Regions from separate parts of the Azonexus caeni genome, predicted to be linked through region 3. Evidence: riboswitches for the same ligand, from Rfam matches in the RefSeq annotation. Region 3 holds a riboswitch; each other region holds the start of a gene.

Region 1 (7,154 bases), on a different contig from region 3:
GCGCTCGGCCTGGTCGAGGGCCTGCCGGCGCAAGCCGGCATCGCCGCCGTCGATTGGCCGAAGGGCAAGAGCGTCCGCGTCATCAGCGTCGACGCCGGCAAGCTCGGCATCACCGTCAACAAGGAGCGCGACTGGTTCCGCGTCGCCGGCCAGGCGGCGCTCGATGAAGGCCTCGTCGTGCAACTCTCCAGCCTGCTCGCCGCCGCCCGCGACAAGAGCCGCTTCATCCCGATCGGCGACGGCGTCTATGCGGCGCTGACCCGCTCGCTGAAACAGAAACTGCTCGATCTGGCGGCGGTCGCCGAAGTCGACAAGCAGGGCAGTAAAGTCCCGCAGATCGCCGCCGCCTGGCTCGACGACGTGCTCGACGGCACCGGGCTGGAGGCCGGGGCCGATTTCCGTCAGGCCATCGACCGCCTGCGCGCGGCACAGAACATCATGCCGAAGCTGCCGAAATCCCTGCAGGCCGAATTGCGCCCTTACCAGGAAGAGGGCTACCAGTGGGCGATGCGCCTTGCCGCCGCCGGCATGGGCGGCTGCCTGGCCGACGACATGGGGCTCGGCAAGACCCTGCAGGCGCTCGCCGTCATGCTCGAACGGGCGAAAGGCGGCGCCACCCTGGTCGTCGCGCCGACTTCGGTGTGCGGCAACTGGTTGGCCGAGGCGCTGCGTTTCGCGCCCAGCCTGAACGCCCGCATCTACAGCGAGGCCGGTGACGCCGAACGCGAGCAGTTGATCGACGGAGCCGGCCCGCAGGACGTGCTGATCGTCTCCTACACCCTGCTGCAACTGGCCCAGGAACGTTTTGCCGGCCGTTCATGGCACACCGTCGTCGCCGACGAGGCGCAGGCGATCAAGAACGCGGCGACCAAGCGTTCGCAGGCGGTCTTCGAGCTGCCGGCCGATTTCCGCCTGGCCCTCTCGGGAACGCCGGTGGAAAACCGGCTGGCCGAACTGTGGTCGATCATGCGCTTCGCCAACCCCGGCCTGCTCGGCAGCAGCGGCCGCTTCAACGAACGCTTCGCCGGCCCCATCGAACGCAACCGCGACCGCGACGCCCAGCACGTCCTGAAACGCCTGATCGCCCCCTTCGTCCTGCGCCGCACCAAGGCGCAGGTGCTGCAGGATCTGCCGCCGCGTACCGAGTTGATCCTCTCGGTCGCTCCGGAGTCCGCCGAGGCGGCGCACTACGAAGCCTTGCGCCGGCAGGCGATCGACGAGGTCGGGACGCTCGACGCCCAGGCCGGGCAGGCGCGTTTCAACATCCTGGCGCAACTGACCCGGCTGCGCCGCGCCGCCTGCGATCCGCGCCTGGTCAGTCCGGAATTCGGCATCGTCGGCGCCAAGGTGCAGGCCTTCGCCGAACTGGCCGCCGAACTCACCGCCAACGGGCACAAGACCCTGGTCTTCAGCCAGTTCGTCGATTTCCTGCAGATCCTGCGCGCGCCGCTCGACGCCGCCGGCATCAGCTACCAGTACCTGGACGGCGCGACGCCGGCCGCCGAACGCAGCAAGCGCGTCGCCGCCTTCCAGGCCGGCGACAGCGACCTCTTCCTGATCAGCCTGAAAGCCGGCGGTTTCGGCCTCAACCTGACCGCCGCCGACTACGTGGTGATCACCGATCCCTGGTGGAATCCGGCCGCCGAGGACCAGGCGATGGGTCGCGCCCACCGCCTCGGCCAGCTACGGCCGGTGACCGTCTATCGTCTGGTCAGCAAGGGCAGCATCGAGGAACGCATCGTCGATCTGCACCACGACAAGCGGGCGCTGGCCGACAGCATCCTCGACGAGGGCGACGCCTCGACGCTGCCGTCGACGGAAGACCTGGTGGCGCTGATCCGGGGCGAGTAGGGAGCGGGGGGCGGCGGGAATCCCGCCGCCGGTTTCCTTACTTCGGGCTGTAACGCAGGCCGACGAAGGCGTTCATGCCGGGGGTGTTGTAGCCGAGCACGGTTTCGTACTTCTTGTCGAACAGGTTGTTCAGGCGGGCCTCGATCGCCAGTTCGCTGTTGATCGCGTAGCGCGCGGTCAGGTTGACCAGACCGTAGCCGCCCATGCGCCCGGTTTCGGTGTTGGTGTTGTAGCGCTTGCCGACGCCGAGCACTTCGACACCGGTTTCGAGCGGACCCCAGTTGCGGCTGACGCTGAGCATCGCCTTGTCGCGCGCGCGCCGGCCCAGTTCGAAACCGTTGCTGGTGTTCTTCGCATCCAGCCAGTCGTAGCTGGCGCGCAGGTTCCAGACGCCGAAACGACCGGCGTAGGTGAGCGTCGCGCCTTCGAGGCGGGCCTTGTCGACGTTCTCGTAGGTGCCGATCCAGGTGACCGGATCGGAAACCCAGTCGATCAGGTTGCTGACCCGGTTGTGATACCAGGTGGCGCTCAGCGCGTGCACGCCGTTGTCCCAACTCAGCCCGATCTCGCGGTTGCGCGATTTCTCCGGCTTGAGGTCGGGGTTGCCATTGCCCCAGGGCGAGGTCATGAACAACTGGTACACCGACGGCGCCTTGAAGGCGGTGCCGTAGCTGGCGTGGGCGCGCAGTTCGCGGCTCAGGCGGTAGCCGTAGGCGACGCCCCAGGTGGTTTCGCCGCCGAATTCGGAATGATCGTCGCGGCGGGCGTTGAGCTGCCAGCTATGGTCGCCGAGGTTGGCGGTCCAGCCGGCAAGGAAGGAGTCGTTGTCGACTTCCGGGCGGCTGGCGTAGCCGCTGGCCGGGCTGATTTCCTGTTCGTGGCGTTCGGCCGCCAGCAGCAGCTTGCCGAGCGGCAGCGTGATGTCGTTCTGCCAGCTCAATTGCCGGTTGCGCGTGTTCTGCCGGGTGACCACTTCGAGTGCCACCGGCCAGGCCCAGGCATCCCAGTAATACGACTTCTGCCGGTCCTCGGCTTCGCCGTACTGCAGACGGCTGGTCCAGGCATCGCTCAGACGGTTGCGGCTGAAGAGCTGCCATTGTTCGGTGGTGAAACGGGCGCGGTCGTCGTAATCGCCGGTGGCTGGCTGGTTGCCGCTGTCGTAGTGAACGACACCGTCGTTGCGCCGCCAGGTGCCGCCGATTTCGTGGCCGGCGGCGGGAATGAAGGAGAGCGCGGCGCTGCCGCCGGTGTTGCGGTAGGCGTCGTCGTCGGCATCGTGGTTGCTGGCGTGGCGCTGCGCCGAAAAACCGTCGCTGGCGCGGTGGTTGGCCTCGACGCGGAAGCGCCAGCGTTCGTCACCGCCGCTGACGCCGGCACTGGCTTCGCGGGTGTTGTCGCTGCCGTAGCCGACGAAGCCGTCGACGCGCAGGCCCGGCGCGCCGCGCCGGGTGATGATGTGGATCACGCCGCCGAGCGCGTCGGCGCCATAGAGCGTGGCCGCCGGGCCGCGCAGGATTTCGATGCGCTCGACGTCGGCGAGCGGGATGAAACGCAGCGGCGAGCCGGAGAGGTCGGCCGAGTTGATGGCGATGCCGTCGACCAGCACCTTGGTCTGGTTCGAGTTGCTGCCGCGGATGTAGAAGCTGGTCGTGGTGCCGGGGCCGCCGTTGCTTGCGGTCTGGATGCCAGGCTGCCGGGCGAGCAGCTCGGTCACGGTGTCCTGGCCGTTGCGTTCGATTTCCGCGCGGTCGATCACCGTGACGTCGGCGAGCACTTCGGCGATGCGGCTTTCCTGGCGGGTGGCGGTGACGACGACGGTGTCGAGATCGGTGGCAGCCTGGACGCTGCCGGCGAATAGCGGCAACAGCAGCGCTGCGCCGGGCTTGAGACGGATGTGCATGATTTTCCCCTGCCGGCAGGCGTCCCCGCATGCCGGTGTGTGATGAAAAGAAAGTGCACGGGGGAGATGGGCTGAATCAGCCGGCACCACCACCCCGTGGTCCTTTCGCTTGCGTCACAGGCCGGTCTCCGGGCTCGCAAGTCTTGACGCGCCGCCTTCCCGGGATCAACCCAGTGGCTCGATGGCGCGCCCGCACTTGCTTACCGTTGCGGGGGCAGCAGCGGAATTGCCTCGTTCGAGGCGCACCGCTTTCCCGTTTCACCGTCGCGAGGAATCTCGCGAGCGGCACCTGAAACGGGCGTAATTATAGCGGAGCGGGAGGCGCGACGGCGCGTGGTCGTGCGCGGCGCGCATGGCCGCGCAGCACTGAGCTATGATGCCCGTCAGAATTGATCATTCCGCGAGCCCATGCCAGCTTTTTCCGCCATCCTGCGTTCGTGCGCTGCCATTCTCGTCTTTCTCGCGGGAATGGCCGGCTTTGGCGCGCAGGCGGCGAATCCGCCGGAAGCGAGCATCCTGTTCATCAATTCCTACCATCGCGGCTATTCGTGGAGCGACGGCATCGAGGACGGTTTTCGCGAGCGCCTTGTCGCTTCCGACAGGAAGATCGAGCTTTCGGTCGAGTACCTCGACAGCCGCCGCTTCAGCTACGGCGCCCAGATCGAACCGCTGGCCCAGGCGATGGCGGTCAAGTACGCCGATTACCAGCCCGATGTGGTGGTGGTCGCTGACAATGCCGCTTTCGATTTCGCCATCCGCTATCGCGATCGTCTGTTTCCGCAGCGGCCGATCGTTTTCGGCGGGTATAACAATTTCCGCCCGGCGGTGATCGAGGGGATTGCCAACATCACCGGCGTCAATGAGGAAGTTGCCATTGGCGACACCGTGAATATGGCGCTCCGCGTGCATCCGCGTACCCGCACCCTGGCTTTCATCGTTTCCACCGGTGATGCCAGCAGCAAGCGCATTGGTGAAGTGGCCGAGGAATCCGTCTTTCCCGAATTGCGCAAACGCTACGATGTGGTCGTCCTCAAGGATGCCTCGATCGAGGAAGTCCACCAGCGTCTGGCCAAGCTGCCGGCCGACAGCCTGCTTTTTCTGAGCGGTCAGGTGAGCGACAAGAGCGGCAGCCGCAGCCTGTCGCCGGCCGAGAACGGGCGGCGGATCACCGCCGGCAGCCCGTTTCCGGCCTACACCTTCTGGGATTTCCATCTCGGTAACGGTGCTCTGGGCGGCCACATCATCCCGCCCGACGAGCAGGGACGGACGATGGCCGGGATGGCCTTGCGCGTTCTCGACGGAACGCCGGCCGACAGCATTCCGGTGGTCATGACCACGCCGACCCGGGATGTCTTCGATTACCCGGTGATGCAGCGCTTCGGCGTCAGCGAGGCCGATCTGCCGCCCGGTGCCGTGATCATCGACCGGCCGGTCTCGCTCTGGGAAAGCCATCGCTGGAAGATCGTCGGCGTGACCGGCTTGCTGCTCGTGGAAACCCTGCTGGTCGGCCTGTTGCTGCACATCGCGCGCGGCCGCCGCCGGGCGATGGCGGCGCTGACTCAGGCCAAGGAAGCGGCGGAAGTCGCCAACGTCGCCAAGAATGCCTTCCTGGCCAACATGAGCCACGAGATGCGCACGCCGCTCAACCATATCATCGGCATGCTGACGCTGTTGCGCCGCGAACCCCTGTCGGCGAAACAGTCGGAACGTCTGGAGAAGATCGACGCGGCCTGTCAGAAGCTGACCGGCAGCATCGTCGCGGTGCTCGAGCTGACCCGCCTGGAAGCCGACAAGCTCGAACTGGCGAGGCAGCCCTTCGACGGTGACGAACTGATGCGCGACGCGGTCGAGGAAATCCGGGGCGAGGCGGAGGCCAGGCAACTGGAACTGATCGTCGATGCGGCGCCGATGCCGTCCGGGCTGTTCGGCAATGTCGCCTACATCAAGCTGGCGCTGCACAACTACCTGGCCAACGCCTTGCGGTTCACTCCATCGGGCAGCATCACCGTTCGCAGCAGCGTGCTGGCGCAGGAGGCGGAGACGGTGCTGGTGCGTTTCGCGGTCGAGGATACCGGGATCGGCATCGCAGAAGCCGACCAGCAGCGCCTGTTCAAGGTCTTCGAGCAGGTCGACAACTCGTCGACGCGCCAGTACGGCGGGCTCGGCGCCGGTCTGGCGATCACCCGCAAGATCGCCCGGCTGATGGGTGGCGATGCCGGCTGCGAAAGCCGGCTGGGCGAGGGCAGTACCTTCTGGTTCACGGTGGTCCTCAGCAAGGCCGCCGCCGTTTGAAGGAATGGACCGCCGTGGCGGTCCATTCCCGGTCGATCACTCGATGGCGAGCGCCGATTTCGCCTGCTGGCGCAAGACGTATTTCTGGATCTTGCCGGTCGAGGTCTTCGGCAGGACGCCGAAGACGACCTGCTTCGGCACCTTGAAGCGGGCCAGGTGGCCGCGGCAGTGCTCGATGATGTCGGCTTCGGCGCACGCGGCGCCGGCCTTCAGTTCGATAAAGGCGGCCGGCACTTCGCCCCATTTCTCGTCCGGTTTGGCGACGACGGCGGCGGCGATCACCGCCGGGTGGCGGTAGAGGACGTCCTCGACTTCGAGCGAGGAGATATTCTCGCCGCCGGAGATGATGATGTCCTTGGAACGGTCCTTGATCTTGACGTAGCCGTCGCTATGCACCACCGCCAGGTCGCCGGTGTGGAACCAGCCGCCGGCGAAGGCTTCCTCGGAGGCCTTTTCGTTCTTCAGGTAGCCCTTCATCACCAGGTTGCCGCGGAACATGATCTCGCCCATCGTCTCGCCGTCCCAGGGTACCGGCTGCAGGGACACCGGGTCGAGCACGGCGATCGCTTCCTGCATGTGGTAGCGCACGCCCTGGCGGCCGTTGCGGGCGGCCTGCAGGTCGATCGGCAGGCGCTCCCATTCCGGCTGCTTGGCGCAGACCGAGGCCGGGCCGTAGGTTTCGGTGAGGCCGTAAACGTGGGTGATGTTGAAGCCCATGTTCTGGGCGCCCTCGATGATCGCCGCCGGGGGCGCGGCACCGGCGATCAGGCCGTTGACCGTCTGTTCGATGCCGGTCTTGAGCTCGGCCGGGGCGTTGATCAGCATGCCGTAGACGATCGGTGCGCCGCACATGTGGGTCACCTTGTGTTCCTTGATCAGGCCGAAGATCAGCGTCGGATCGACCTTGCGCAGGCAGACGTTGGTGCCGGCGTTGGCGGCCAGTGTCCACGGGAAGCACCAGCCGTTGCAGTGGAACATCGGCAGCGTCCACAGATAGACCGAGTGCGGCGGCATGCCCCAGGAGATGATGTTGGAAGCGGCGTTCAGGTAGGCGCCGCGGTGGTGATAGACGACGCCCTTCGGGTTGCCGGTGGTACCCGAGGTGTAGTTG
Region 2 (7,154 bases), on a different contig from region 3:
CAGCGCATCCGCGAAATCGGCGCGCCGCTCGGTATCGACTACCGCTTCGAGAAAATCGAGGTGCGCGCCAACACGCTGGCGGCACACCGCCTGATCCACTGGGCGCAACAACGCGGCGACGCCGCCGGGCTGGTCGAAGGACTATTCAAGGCCCAGTTCGAGCAGGGCAAAAACGTTGGCGCCCCAGAAGTCCTCGCCCAGGTCGCCGCAGCCTGCGGCCACGACCCGGCCACCGTACTTGCCTATCTAGACACCGACGAGGACGCCGCCACCGTCCAGCAAATGGAACGCGAATCCCGAAGCTGGGGCGTCAGCTCCGTACCGACCTTCATCTTCGCCCGCCAGTCTGGCATTCAGGGGGCGGAGGAACCCCGCGTGCTGGCGGATGGGATTCGGCAGGCGTGGGCTGAAGTGGTGGGGTGAGGCGATGTCTGGAGGGAGAAATGACCCACCAAGTTAGAGATTTTCTGGCTGGTGAATACGGTCTCCCAAGTAGTAGAGCCCAAGACAACTGACTGTTAGCATCTGAAAAAACACGATCATATAAATCGCGACACCAGAAAAACTGAGCAATGTTTTTATCCAGTAATCAATATTTAGCTGTGACAAAACGGGTGCGGCTTGTATGTAAGTTATACCGAGCAATGTTATGACGATACTCTGAGCCGTAAGAAATGAAAACATTGCGCTTAAAAAGCGTCGCCTGGTTAGCGTTACCAAACTTCTCATCCCTCGGTTAATAACGGGTAGCATTAAAGGAGGGTCCGGAATTTTTTTGTCTAGGTCCGCTCTGTTGAATGTCGCTACCGCGGCTAGTGCGGCTATAAAGAATCCGGGCAAATTTTGAACAAAGGCGGTTATAGAGGCCACTACGCCATTTTGGTAATAAAAATTCAGCTTTCCTTTTGTTATAAAAAATATACACATAAATGCCGTTGTAATGATTGCTGGCACCACCCAATCAAAGAACCATTTTTTTTGCCCATGTATGCTTAAATATGCCCAAGGTCGCAAAAGTTGGTGAACTAGCATTATCGAGCCCAATACGCCAAAAGATTACAGAATTGATCGTCAAGTTTTTCGCAGGAGGATGGCAAAGGGTTAGGCAAGTTAAATGTATTACGTTTTATGTATTTTTCTGTAAGAACGCTGTTTGTTTCGCAGTCAAATTTTGCGGAAGAGCGCTGCCCCTCTAAACCAGTCCAAGTAAACTTGGCAACAGAATATTTTTTCAATGCTCCTGTGCTACAGACTGTCTTAACAACATCAAAGACTTTACCATTTAGCCCTTTCCCTGTCGGGGTAAGAAGCAACTTGGTTTTTTTGGGAACGGTGAATTCGTTTTGATCAAACCCCTTAACCGCTGACTCCTCTTTTGATAATTCAATCTCGCCCAATATACCTTTCTTTAAGTCACGCAAGAGATCATCTGACGGAACTCCGTTTAGATTTGTAGTTGCGAAAACATTAACTGTTTTGTATTTTCCATCATTTATTTCCCCTGAAGGGTCGTTCCGACTGTAACGATTCGAAATCGAGATGAATTTAAAAAGGTGACGGATATACGAATTGATGAAATACAATCCCACGTGAGGAATAGACTCGACGGCTGCCAAATATTGATTTCCATTTTTTTCTCTAGGCATGATGGAAATTGCGATATGGCATGAATGTTCACTTCCCTCGCCGTTATTCTTTTCGATAATTCTACGTGGCACCGCAGGTTCATTAGCAAGAGGGTCGGAAAGAACTTCGTCTGGGCGGCGCTGGTCGGAAATAGCCAAAAGCAAGAACAGATAGACCTTCCCCGAAACGGTTTGAATTTTTGCATCGAGAAGGTATGTCGCGACTTTTCCTTTTTTGTATGTACGTACGAGAGGGCGTTTTGCATTTAATTGAAAATCGACGCAGTCGTTTGCAAGTAACTCCATTGTTGGCGGTGTAAAAGGAAAGGTCGCTAGCTCTTTTGAGCGCGAGCGAGCTCGTACGTTTACAACCAATTCCATCATTGATGCGTCACGCTCGTCTCTTGAATACATGCATAACCTCGTTTGTATTGATGATCAGAACAAATGTTGTAGGTTTTTCAGCTTTGACGCAACATGAATACATCATTCGTTCGTTTTTTGACATCACTTTGCATTGCTCTGCTGGGATCAATCTCCTCACTTCGCTCCGGCCTAGGCTTTTCTCAATCATAGAGACCATCTCTACTTCAATCGCCACCGAGCCCGCCCCCGCTTCCCCGAAACAGGCTGGCAGACCGGCGTTTCCCGGCATGCGGTTTCCTTCTGCAGGATGCCGGTGTTAGAATCGCCTCCGCTTTTAGGTACCCGTTTCGCATTGCGGATCGGGTTTAAACGGGAAGCCGGTGCGTCACCTCGTGTGGCAATTCCGGCGCAGCCCCCGCTGCTGTAGGCCTGACGACCCTGTTTTTGCCACTGTGTGTTCGCACACGGGAAGGTGCAGGGAAGGATGACGGCGAGCCAGAAGACCGACCTTTGAGCCAGGTAGTGCCATTCTCCGGGGTGATGGGAGCGGTTCTGAGACAGATGCGCGCGTGCTGGGCACGCCCTGACTTTCTCCGATTCGTGCTGATTTTCCCCGGGGGTTTCATCGCTTCGGGGAGGAAGTCATGCACATCATGGAAGGTTTTTTGCCGGTGGACCATGCCATCGGCTGGTCGCTGGCGTCGGCGCCGTTTCTTGCCTGGGGCGTGCATTCGGTGCGCCGGCAATTGCAGGCGCAGCCGGAGCAGCGCATGTTGCTCGGCGTTGCCGCCGCCTTTGCTTTTGTCCTCTCCGCGCTCAAGCTGCCGTCGGTCACCGGTAGTTGCTCGCATCCGACCGGCGTCGGGCTCGGCGCGCTGTTGTTCGGGCCGCTGGCGATGGTGCCGGTCGGTTTCGTCGTCCTGTTGTTCCAGGCGCTGCTGCTGGCGCATGGCGGGCTGACGACGCTGGGCGCCAACGTCTTCTCGATGGCCATCGTCGGGCCTTTCGTCGCCTTTGGATTGTTCCGCCTCGGTCGCCGCTGCGGCCTGTCGCTCGCCGTCTGCGTGTTCGCCGCCGCCTGCCTCGGTGATCTCGCCACCTATCTGACCACTGCCATCCAGTTGGCCTGGGCCTTTCCCGATCCGGCCGGCGGTTTTGCCGCTTCCTTGCTCAAGTTCGGCGGCATCTTCGCGATCACGCAGATTCCGCTGGCGATCAGCGAAGGGCTGCTGACGGTGCTCGTGGTCAATACCCTGACCCGCTTCAACGCTCAGGAACTGCAAGGCTTGCCGCTGTTTGCCGGAAACGGGGGCAAGGCATGAAGAAGCAGAATCTGTTGATTTTGGCCGCCGTTGTGCTGTTGACCGTGCTGCCGCTGTGGCTGGTGCCTTATCTGGGCATCGGCGGCGCCGACGGCGAGCGGTTTGGCGGCGCCGACGACAAGGCGCAGCAGGCCATCGCTGCCGTCGCGCCGGGTTACCAGCGCTGGTTCGAGCCGCTGCTGGAGCCGGCCAGCGGCGAGATCGCCTCGCTGTTGTTCGCCTTGCAGGCGGCGCTGGGGGCCGGCGTTATCGGTTACTGGCTGGGTTGCGCGGTGACCCGCGACAAGCTGCGCAAACAGGGCGAAACGCGGGAGCAGGCGCCGCATGCTGATTGAGCAGGCGGCCTACGCCAACCGCTGGCGTGGCGTCAGCCCGGCGGCCAAGGCGGCGTTCGCGCTGGCCGGGTTGCTGGCGGCCTTTGCCGCGGTGTCGCCGGGCGCGGCGCTGCGCCTGGCCCTGTGTTCCGCCGTGCTGACCTGCGTCGGTGCCGGCGTGCCGGCGGGCCTTTACCTGCGCGTTGCGGCGCCGGCGGTGGGTTTTCTTGGTTTGTCCTGCGTCGGGCTGCTGGTGGCGGTCGATCCCGACAGCGGCTGGCGCTGGGCGCCGGAAGCCTGGCCGCAGGTCGCCGCGCTGGCCGGCCGCTCGCTCGCCGCGCTGGCGGCTTTGCTCGGGCTGGTGCTGACGACGCCGCTGTCCGACCTGATCGCGCTGCTGCGCCGCCTGCGTTGCCCGGCCGTGCTGCTCGACCTGATGGTGCTCTGCTACCGCATGCTCTTCGTTTTCTCGCAAGCCGTGCATGAGGTGCGCACGGCGCAGCAGGCGCGCCTGGGCGATGCGACGCTGCGCCACAGCCTGCGCTCGCTTGGGCAACTCACGGCCAATCTGGCGCTGCAGGTCTGGCAGCGCGCGCTGGCCCTGCATCTGGCGGCGCTGGCGCGCAACGGCGACGGCAGCCTGCGCTTCCTGACGCCGCAATTCGCCCACGCCGGGCGCGACACTGCGCTCGCCGTGCTGGCCGGCGGCGGGCTGCTGATGCTGGCGCGGTGGCCATCCTGATGCTGCTCGAAGCCATCTCGCTCAGCCACCGCTACGCCGACGGCAGCCTCGGCCTCGACGGCTGTTCGCTGGCCATCCGCCGTGGCAGCCGCAATGCGCTGCTCGGCGCCAATGGTTCCGGCAAGACCACCTTGCTCATGCATTGCAACGGCCTGCTGCAACCGAGCGCCGGCAGCCTGCGTTTTGCCGGCGCGCCGCTCGACATGAGCCGCGCCGGGCTGGCCGCCTTGCGCCGGCGGGTCGGGCTGGTTTTCCAGAACCCGGACCGGCAGTTGTTTTCGGCCAGCGTCGTCGAGGACGTCTCCTTCGGCCCGCTCAATCTCGGCCTCGACGAGGCGACGGTGCGCGGGCGCGTCGACGAGGCGCTGGCGGCGGTCGGCATGGCCGAACACGCCAATCGCCCGGTGCATCACCTCAGCTTCGGCCAGAAAAAGCGGGTGTGCATTGCCGGCGTGCTCGCCATGCAGCCGGACGTGCTGCTGCTCGACGAGCCGATGGCCGGACTCGACGCCGCCATGCAGCACGAACTGCTGGCCGTGCTCGACCGCCTGGCGGGGCAGGGCATCACCATCGTGCTGTCCACGCACGACGTCGATTTCGCCTATCGCTGGGCCGACGACATCCATTTGCTCGCCGCCGGCCGCTGCCTCGCGGCCTTCGCCGCCGCCGAACTGCCGGCGCAGGCCGCGGCGCTGAAACAGGCCGGGCAGCCGCTGCCGGCGGTGGTCGCGCTGCAAGGCGCGCTGGCCGCGCGCGGCATCGCCGCCGGCGCACCGGCCCGCAGCCTGGATGCGCTGCTGGCGCAACTTTCCCTGGAGGAAGCTCGATGAAATTTTGCCGATTTTGGCGGTTGACCGTGGGATTTTGCCGATGAGCGGCAAGATCTGGTTTGTCGGCGCCGGCCCCGGCGATCCCGACCTGATCACCGTCAAGGGGCGCAAGCTGCTCGAACAGGCCGGCGCCGTGCTCTTCGCCGGTTCGCTGGTCGATCAGGCGGCGACGCTGTACGCGCCGGCCGGCTGCGAGATTCGCGACTCCAAGGACATGACGCTCGAAGAGATGACCGACTGGCTGCTCGCCGCCGCCGCCCGGCATGCAACCGTGGTCCGCCTGCAAACCGGCGACCCCGGCCTCTACGGCGCGCTGATCGAGATGACCCGCCCGCTCACCGCCGCCGGCATAGCCTGGGCGGTGGTGCCCGGCGTCTCGTCGGCGATGGCCTCGATGGCGGCGGCCGGCGAAACGCTGACCCTGCCGGAAGTGACGCAGACGGTGATCCTCACCCGCGTTGCCGGGCGCACGCCGATGCCGCCGGGCGAAGAACTTGAAGCCCTGGCCGCACACCAGACGACGCTGTGCATCTACCTGTCGATCACCCTGCTGCACAAGGTGCAGGACGCGTTGCGCGCCGCCGGCTGGGCCGAGGATGCGCCGATCCTGGTGGTGCAGAAAGCGAGCTGGCCGGGCGAGGAAAAGATCGTGCGCGGCACCCTGGCCGACATCAAGCAGCGCTGCCAGGCCGCGAAGATCGGCAGCCAGGCGATGATCGTCGCCAGCCCGACGCTGGGCGCCGCCGACTGGCCCGACCTCATCCGCTCCAAGCTCTACGACCCGGCCTTTGCCCACCGCTTCCGCCGCGCCAGCTTTTCCCCCGAACTTTCTCCGGAGTCCAGCTCATGAAATCCACCACCTACCTGCTCGTTGCGCACGGCTCGCGCGGCCGCGACGGCAACAAGGAAACCCTAGATTTCGCCGCGCAGTGGCAGGCCCGCCACCCGGACTGGCGCATCGAGGTGTGCTTCATCGAACACGCCGACGTGCTGCTCGACGAAGGCCTGGACCGCGCCGCCACCGGGGCCGGCACGGTGGTCGCCATTCCCTTCATCCTCAACGCCGCCGGCCACGTCAAGATGGAACTGCCGGCAGCGGTGGAAGCGGCGCGCGCGCGGCATCCGCAGGTACAGTTCATCGTCACCCGCCACCTCGGCATGGGGCGCGAGCTGTTCGCCGTCCTGCAAGGCCAGCTCGACCGCCTGATGAAGCAACTGGCGGTGCCCGACCCGCAGACCACCGGCGTCGTCCTGCTCGGCCGCGGTTCTTCCGATGTCGGCGCCAACGGCGAACTGGCCAAGATGGCGCGCTGGCTGTACGAGGAAAACGAACACGAACTGGTCGACCTGGCTTTCACCGGCGTCACCTGGCCGCGTCTGGAAACCATCGTGCAGCGGCAGGCGCGGCTGGGCATGATGCAGATCGCCATCATCCCGGTCTATCTGTTCACCGGCGTGCTGATCGAGCGCATCGGCGAGCAGGTCGCCCGCCTGCGCCAGCAGTACCCGCAACTGGCCTTTGCGCTGGGCCAGCATTTCGGCTTCGACGAAGGCATCTTCGCGCTGCTCGACGCCCGCGTGTCGCCCGACGCGCTGGCCGGCGGCCTGCTCGAATGCGACGGCTGCAAGTACCGCGAACTGGCCGAGGCCGAGCACCTGCACGACCACAGCCACACCGCCATCGCCAGCCCGGCGCATGCCCATGGCCACGACCACGCGCACGAGCACGCCCACCACGGCTGCGCCCACAGCCACGCCTGACCCGGAAGCCGCATGTCCAACACCGTCACCGAACAACTGACCGCCGCCGGCCGCGCCATCGAACACGACTCTTTTGCCATCATCGACGCCGAGGCCGGCCCGCACGCCTACAGCGCCGAGCAATGGCCGCTGGTGCGGCGGATGATCCACGCCAACGCCGATTTCGAGTTCAACGGCCTCACCGCCTTCCACCC
Region 3 (7,154 bases):
AAGAACTTGCCCAGCGAGCGGAACACGATCAGGTTAGGGGCGTCCGCCGTGCCGGCCAGCGGCGTCAGGCTATGCTCGGGTGTGGCGTCGACGAACGCCTCGTCGACGATCAGCCAGCCGCCGCGCTTTTTCAGCTGCGCCGCGGCGTCGACCGCCAGCTCACGCGGATGGCGGTCGGCGGTCGGGTTGTTCGGGTTGCACAGCAGCACGTAAGGGGTTGCCGCCGCCAGCGCGCGCGGCAGCGTCGCGTTCTGCAGGAAGCGCAGCTTGTGGCCGGCGCGCTGCCAAGCCTGCGGATGTTCGTTGTAGAGCGGCGCGATGCAGGCCACCGCGGCGCGCGGTAACAGCGCCGGCAGCCACTGGATGGCGGGCTGCGAACCGGCCACCGGCAGCAGGTTGGCGTTGCCGTAGTAGGCGGCAGCGGCGGCCTCCAGGCCGTCGTTGTCTTCCGGCAGGCGCTGCCAGGCTGCCGCCGGCAGCGGCGGCACCGGCCAGCCCTGCGGGTTGATGCCGGTGGACAGGTCGAGCCAGTCGGCGAGCGGGATGTCGTAGTGGGCCGCGGCTTCGCGCAGGCGGCCGCCATGGTCAAGCATGCAGGGCTCCGATCAGGAAAAGGACAGCCAGCCACAGCCACAGGCTGCGCCGGATCAGCGTGATCGCCCGGCCGAGGTCGGCGGCGACCGGTGCCGGGCCGCGGCCGAGCGGCGGGCGGATTTCCTCGCGGCCGTGGTAGATGGCGGCGCCGCCGCATTGCACACCGAGGCTGCCGGCGCCCGCCGCCATCACCGGGCCGGCGTTCGGGCTCTCCCAGCCGGGCGCCTGGGCGCGCCAGCAAGTGAGCGCGTCGCGCCAGCGGCCGAGCAGGGCGTAGCTCAGCGCGGTCAGTCGGGCCGGCAGCCAGTTGAGCGCGTCGTCACAGCGGGCGGCCCAGCGGCCGTACAGGTTGTAGCGTTCGGTGCGGTAGCCCCACATCGCGTCGAGCGTGTTGGCCAGCCGGAAAAGCAGGGCGCCGGGGCCGCCGAGCAGGGCGAACCAGAACAGCGCGCCGAAGATCGCGTCGTTGCCGTTTTCCAGCACCGATTCGACGCCGGCCTTGGCGACGCCGGACTCGTCGAGTGTTGCGGTATCGCGGGAAACGATCCAGCCGACGCGCTGCCGCGCTTCGTCGAGCCGCCCCTCGCGCAGCGGCCGGGCGACCGCTTCGGCGTGCTCGCACAGGCTGCGCGCGCCGAGCGAAAAATAGAGCAGCAGCACGTCGACCGCGAACGGTGCCAATGGCCGCAAGGCCAGCGCCAGCACCACCCAGGGCAGCACCGCCAGCGCCCAGCCGAGGACACCGCCGGCAATCGTGCGCCGGTTCAGCCGTCTTTCGATCGCCGCCGCCAGCGTGCCGAAGCCGACCAGCGGGTGAAAGCGTCGCACTTCGCCGAACAGGCGGTCGAGCAGCACCGCGGCGAGCGCTGCCAGCGGCATGGCGTAGGGGCCGGCGAGCAGGTTCAGTTCGGCCATTGGCGGGCCAGGGCGATGGCGGCGTCGATCGCCGCGCGCGCTTGTGGACTGTTGTGCCAGCAGGTCGAGCCGATCATGCGGGCGATGTGCAGCGTGACGACGGCGGTTTCCTCGCCGGCCAGGCGGGCGAGCGGCGCGTAGCCGGCCTCTTCGAGGCGGCGGATCACCGTCGGCCCGACGCCGGGGAGGGCGAGCAGCGCGGCGCGCTGGTCGGCCGGGAAAGTGCCATTCATGCGCCACGCTCCGCCGCGGCGAGCGCCGACAGGGCGGCGGTCAATCCGGCATTTTCCGGTAAATCGCGCGTCCCCCATTGTTCGTGGAAGACCAGTTCCTCGACCGGCAGGCGCGGCAGCCAGCCGGCACTTTCCAGTTCCGGGCGGTCCTTGAAATGGCTGACGTGGCCAATGCACAGGTAGGCAATCGGCACGATGTGCTGCGGAATGCCGAGCGCGTCCTGCAGCGCCTTCTCGTGGAAGATGCTGACCCAGCCGACGCCCAGCCCCTCGGCGCGGGCGGCCAGCCACAGGTTCTGCACGGCGCATACGCTGGAATAGAGGTCCATGGTCGGCATGTGGGTGCGGCCGAGCACCACCGGGCCGCTGCGCGAGCGGTCGCAGGTGATGCACAGGTTGATCGGTGCGTCGAGGATGCCCTGCAGCTTGAGCTTGCTGTAGATCTCGCGCTTCTCGTCGGGGAACATTCGTTCGGCCTCGGCGTTGGCTGCGCGGAAGATGTCATGTACCCGCTGCTTCACGTCCGCCGAGCGGACGACCAGGAAATTCCATGGCTGCATGAAGCCGACCGAAGGCGCGTGATGCGCCGCCAGCAGGATGCGCGCGAGTTGCTCGTCGGCGACCGGGTCGGGCAGGAACTGGCCGCGCACGTCGCGGCGGTTGAAGATGGCACGATAGACGGCGGCCCGTTCGGCGTCGGAAAAAGCGAGCTGGTTTTCCATGGATTCCCCTTCTGGAAACGCGAAGGCGCCCGTCCACGGCGCCGTGTTACGTCTCCCGGCCGGTCTTCTGACTCGGATTCCCCCGCACGATGCGCCTTCCCGCCGCGGCAGTGGCCTGTGCATCGCCCGTCATCCTTACAGCGCTGGGCACGTGGCGGATTCGCACCGCCTTCCCGATTCTCCTGCCGGCAAAGCCGGAAGGCACCCGGAGACTTCAAGGCGGGGATGCTAAGCGAGGGGCCGGGCAGAAGCAAGGGAAGCCGAACGGGCGTTCAATGCGTTTCGGCGCGGCGGGCGAGGAGTCTGCCGTCCTGCGTCTCGAAGCGCAACCCTGCAATCCGCGCCAGCGCCAGCGGCGCGGTCGCTTCGTCAGCGATGAGGAAGACACCGCTGATGCGTTGGCGGCCGGCCTGCGGGTCGCCGAGCACAATGGGCGTCTTGCGGAAGCGGTTGAGCGCCGCGACGACTTCGCTCAACGGTGCTTCCTCGAAAATCAGCTGGCCCTTGGTCCACGCCAGCAAATTGTTGCGGTCGACGGCCAGAACCGGGCGGATTTCTCCATCGACGATAGTCAGCGCTTCGCCGGCCCGCAGTATCTGCCTGGTCTGTTGCGCATCGCCGGGGCTGACTTCGACCATGCCTTCGGCAACGCCGACGCGCAATTCGTTGGCGCGGCGGTCCACGGTGAAACGGGTGCCGATGTCGCGAATCCGGCTGCTGCCCGCCAGGACCTCGAACGGCCGTTGCGCATCGGCGGCGACGCTGATGGCGATGCTGCCCTGCGCCAGTTCGAGCTGCCGCTGCCCCTTGCCGAAACGCACGCTAACCTGCGTCTGCGGTGCCAGATCGAGCTCGCTGCCGTCGTCGAGCTGCACATGCCGCCGTTCACCGGCGACGGTGCTCAGCAGGGTGTCGGTCGGCGGCGCAAGGTTGAACCAGCCGAGGAACAGTGCCGCCGCGGCCAGGGCAGCCGTCGCCAGCGCGCGGCCGGACTTGCGCGGGCGCGTTTGCAGGCGGGCGGCGTTATCCCAGAGTTGTTCCAGCAGCGAGTATTCCTCGGCGTGTGCCGGGTCGGCCGCCAGCCAGGCGGCGAATTCCGCGCGCGTGCTGGCGGCTACCTCATCGCCACGCAGGCGGGCAAACCACAGGGCGGCGGCTTCCTGCACCTGTTCCGGGGTAGAGGTGGCGGCGGTGGGTGACATGCGCCGCATTGTCGGCAGCGGGGCGGGGGCAGTCAATTCAGGCCGAATGCTTCGCCCACAGCCGGCGCAGGTGGAGCATGGCGTTGGCCAGGTGTTTTTCCACCATCTTGGCGGAAATGCCCAGCCGGCCGGCAATCTCGCCTTGCGTCAGGGTATCGAAGCGATGCAGGAAGAAGACTTCGCGGCATTTGGCCGGCAGTGCTTCGATACCCGTCGCGAGCAGGCGCAATTGCTGGCGGGCCATGACGATGCGGGCGGGGTCGGCGAGCGGGTCGACCAGGCCGGGGTCCGTCTCATCGACCACCACCAGTTGCGGCCGGCTCTGGGCGGCGCGGCCGAGGTCGATGAGGAAGTTGCGTGCCGAGCGGAGCAGGAAGGCGCGCGGATTGCGGATGTCGACAGCCGGCGGATTGATCAGCAGGCGCAGGAAGATTTCCTGCGCGGCATCGCGGCCGGCCTCCGGACAGTCGAGCCGGCGCCCGAGAAAATGCCGCAACTCGTCGAAATGCCTGCGATAGAGATCAAGTACCAGCGGCTCGGTAGGCGGACAAGTGGTGGCATTCATGGCCGCATGCTAATCGGCGATGCCGCCCCACTCCATGCGGCATATTGTCGCGTTTGGCCCGGCAGAGGTAGGGAGAGGGCAAATTCATCCGTCTTGGTGGGGAGAGGCGAGCGCATCGCCAGACAACCAAGGGGGAAATCACGTGTTTCAAAAAGCCTTCGCCGGCGAGCGCCGGCCTCTTCTCAGCACCATCGCCACGGCCTTGTTCCTGGCCTTCCAGAGCAGCGCCGTCTTCGCCGTTCCGGTCGACGTTGCCGCCCAGCCGCTAGGCAGCGCATTGCGCGCCCTGGCCAGCCTGGCCGGCGTGCAGATCGCCCACGCCAGCGATGTCGTCGGCACGCTCCAGGCCAGCGCAGTCAAAGGCGACATGCGCCTGGAAGAAGCCCTGCGCCGCCTGCTCGCCGGCACCGGGCTGGAGTTCCGCAAGGATGGCGACAGCAGCTACGTCATCGTGCGCGCCGGGCACAGCGAAAAGGTGCTGCCGGAAATGGTGGTCACGGCGACACGGACCGAGCGCTGGGTCGAGGATGTACCGGCCAGCGTGACCGTGGTCGGACGCAAGGACATTGCCACCCAGCAGGTGCAGAGTCCGCTGGACCTGTTGCGTAATGTCGAGGGGGTGGATGTTGCCGGTTACGGTTCGCCTGCCTCCCTGCCGAGGATTACCCTGCGCGGTGTCGGTGGTTCCTTCGGTGGGTCGACCAGCCAGATACTTATCGACGGGATGCCGATCGAGTCGCCGGTCGCGGGCATTCATCAGGGTATCCAGGTGCTCGACCTGCAGGATCTGGAAAGGGTCGAAATCGTCCGGGGGCCGGCTTCCGCGCTTTACGGACCGAGCGCGGTGGGCGGCGTGGTGAACTTCGTCCCCAAGCGCTGGCGAGGTGCTCCCGGGGCCGAGGTGAGTATCGGGGCGGGGTCTCACGACGCCAGACTGTTCTCGGCGGCGGTTGGTGCGGCCTGGGATGTGGTCGATTTCCGTCTTTCCGCGAGCGATTACCGCACCGATGGCTATGTTGCCCAACCGGATTCCGATCCATGGGGTTCCAGGGATTTGGCGTCGCGCGATGGCAGGGACAAGAAATTTGGTCTCACGCTTGGTCTGCGGCCCGCTGCCAACCAGGAAATCACTTTCTCGGCGCGCAAGGGCGATGCCAGTTCCGCCTGGTTGGGCGGGCATCCGAACTATCGTTTTGACAACGATTCGGAAAATTACGACCTTGGCTATCGCTTCGAACTGGGGGAGCGCGCAGTGTTCAAGGTGCGGCTTCGTCATACCCGGCAAAGCACGCACATGTTGTTCGATGACGAATACGTGAACGGCAATGCCGGCAGCCTGGTTCTGGCCGAGGTCGATGACCGGATCGAGAGTCATGACTACCTCGACCTGCAGGCTGACCTGCGCCTGAGTGCGGCCAATCTGCTGACCCTGGGTTACGCATACGGGGTCGGAAAATTCACCAGTCGCTGGGAAGATGTAATCTGGGGTGGCAGCGGCGAAAGCATTTCCAAGAGCAAGCTGACCGGCATCTTCGTGCAGGATGAGCATCAGCTATCCGAGAACCTGACCATCCTCGCCGGTGGTCGTTGGGATCGCTACGAATTCGCCGGGGATAGCCAGAATGGCGTCGCAACCGGCAAGGACTCCAAGGACAAGGTTTTCAATCCGCGCCTGGGTCTCCGCTATCGGCTGAGTGAACCGACTTCCCTGTATGCGACAGTGGGAACTGCGTATGTGCCGGCCTTGAATTTTCTCAAATTTCGTGGCGGTGGTGCCTGGCTGGACAATCCCGACCTGAAACCGGAAACCTCGATTTCCTACGAACTTGGCGTCAAGCATCGTCAGCTTAACTGGTCGGCACGGGCGGCACTGTTTCATTCCGACTACGAGGACAAGATTTCGTCGATCCGGGTCGGACCGCAGTGGCAGTTCCAGAACATCGGCAAGGTGGCCATTGATGGTCTGGAGCTGGCGTTCGAGGGCAAGCTTGGCGATTGGCAACCGTACCTGAACTACACCTATACGGATTCGCGCATCAAGGAAAACCCGAGCGATCCCCTGACCGTTGGCAAACAGGTGCAGCGCATTGCACCGCACAAGCTTAACGCAGGTGTCGTTTATTCCCCGTCGGAACAGTACTACGTCCGCCTTTCCGGTCGTTATGTCGATGACTACTACTTCAATGATCGAAACACCGACGAGGCGCGCAAGGCCGGCCATTTCGTTGCGGATGCCAAGATCGGCTGGCGCTTGCCCGTGAGTGGGCCACTTCGCAGTGCGGAACTGAGTCTGGCGGTGAACAACATCTTCGACCGGCGTTATCGCGAACAGCAATACGAATACATGGATCGTCGCAATGTCTGGCTCGGGCTGAATGTGCGCTTCTAGAACGGCGGTCCTGCTGCTGCTGTTGGCCAGTCCGGCCTGGGGCGGGGAGGCGGCCGAAACCGACGTCTCCCTGATCACCGCCGCCGACATCGCCCGCGAGAAGCCGGCCAGTCTGCTGGAGATGCTCAAGCGGCGGGTCGGGCTGGACGAGAACAACAGCGTCATCAGCATGCGCGGGGTGCGCGGCATTGCCGTGGTGGTCGATGGCTTCGTTTCTTCCGTCAGCGAGTTGTCGGCCTTGCGCCCGGAACAGGTGGAGCGCATTGAGGTATTGCGCGGCGCGGCGTCGGCGCGCTTCGGGGCCGAGGCGATGGGCGGGGCGATTGCGGTGACGACGCGGCGGGCCGGCGGTCGGCAGAATCCTGCGCTCAACCTGACGCAGGGGGTGGATTCCCGGGGCGGCAACTACACCCGTCTGGGTGGCAGCGGCGAGCGGGGTGAACTGGCCTGGTCACTGCTGGCGGAAAACCGCGAAGACCAGGGTTTCCGCACCGTGCCGCGCTCGCCTTTTCCCTACCAGATCACGGTCGCCGA

Evidence for each region. A riboswitch is a leader RNA that binds a small molecule or an ion and turns the genes downstream of it on or off. The one in region 3 is predicted to bind cobalamin.
Region 1: another riboswitch for cobalamin. It lies ahead of ACLIIZ_RS04535 (TonB-dependent receptor domain-containing protein); the one in region 3 lies ahead of bluB (5,6-dimethylbenzimidazole synthase).
Region 2: another riboswitch for cobalamin. It lies ahead of ACLIIZ_RS01685 (energy-coupling factor ABC transporter permease); the one in region 3 lies ahead of bluB (5,6-dimethylbenzimidazole synthase).

What each region holds. Positions count from the first base shown of each region.
Region 1 covers NZ_JBKJAD010000002.1:300,501-307,654, reverse strand. The annotation lists gene ACLIIZ_RS04540 (SNF2-related protein) at 1-1,851, shown strand, start outside; gene ACLIIZ_RS04535 (TonB-dependent receptor domain-containing protein) at 1,889-3,751, opposite strand; cobalamin riboswitch at 3,854-4,059, opposite strand; gene ACLIIZ_RS04530 (sensor histidine kinase) at 4,160-6,043, shown strand; gene ACLIIZ_RS04525 (acyl-CoA synthetase) at 6,080-7,154, opposite strand, start outside.
Region 2 covers NZ_JBKJAD010000001.1:375,070-382,223, reverse strand. The annotation lists gene ACLIIZ_RS01700 (DsbA family oxidoreductase) at 1-423, shown strand, start outside; gene ACLIIZ_RS01695 (hypothetical protein) at 1,032-2,039, opposite strand; gene ACLIIZ_RS01690 (hypothetical protein) at 2,017-2,280, opposite strand; cobalamin riboswitch at 2,311-2,517, shown strand; gene ACLIIZ_RS01685 (energy-coupling factor ABC transporter permease) at 2,636-3,313, shown strand; gene ACLIIZ_RS01680 (energy-coupling factor ABC transporter substrate-binding protein) at 3,310-3,648, shown strand; gene cbiQ (cobalt ECF transporter T component CbiQ) at 3,638-4,369, shown strand; gene ACLIIZ_RS01670 (energy-coupling factor ABC transporter ATP-binding protein) at 4,357-5,199, shown strand; gene cobM (precorrin-4 C(11)-methyltransferase) at 5,240-6,049, shown strand; gene ACLIIZ_RS01660 (sirohydrochlorin chelatase) at 6,046-6,960, shown strand; gene ACLIIZ_RS01655 (precorrin-8X methylmutase) at 6,973-7,154, shown strand, end outside.
Region 3 covers NZ_JBKJAD010000027.1:42,704-49,857, forward strand. The annotation lists gene cobD (threonine-phosphate decarboxylase CobD) at 1-593, opposite strand, end outside; gene cbiB (adenosylcobinamide-phosphate synthase CbiB) at 586-1,509, opposite strand; gene ACLIIZ_RS18885 (hypothetical protein) at 1,497-1,742, opposite strand; gene bluB (5,6-dimethylbenzimidazole synthase) at 1,739-2,464, opposite strand; cobalamin riboswitch at 2,505-2,688, opposite strand; gene ACLIIZ_RS18895 (FecR family protein) at 2,737-3,666, opposite strand; gene ACLIIZ_RS18900 (RNA polymerase sigma factor) at 3,704-4,231, opposite strand; gene ACLIIZ_RS18905 (TonB-dependent receptor) at 4,374-6,620, shown strand; gene ACLIIZ_RS18910 (TonB-dependent receptor) at 6,607-7,154, shown strand, end outside.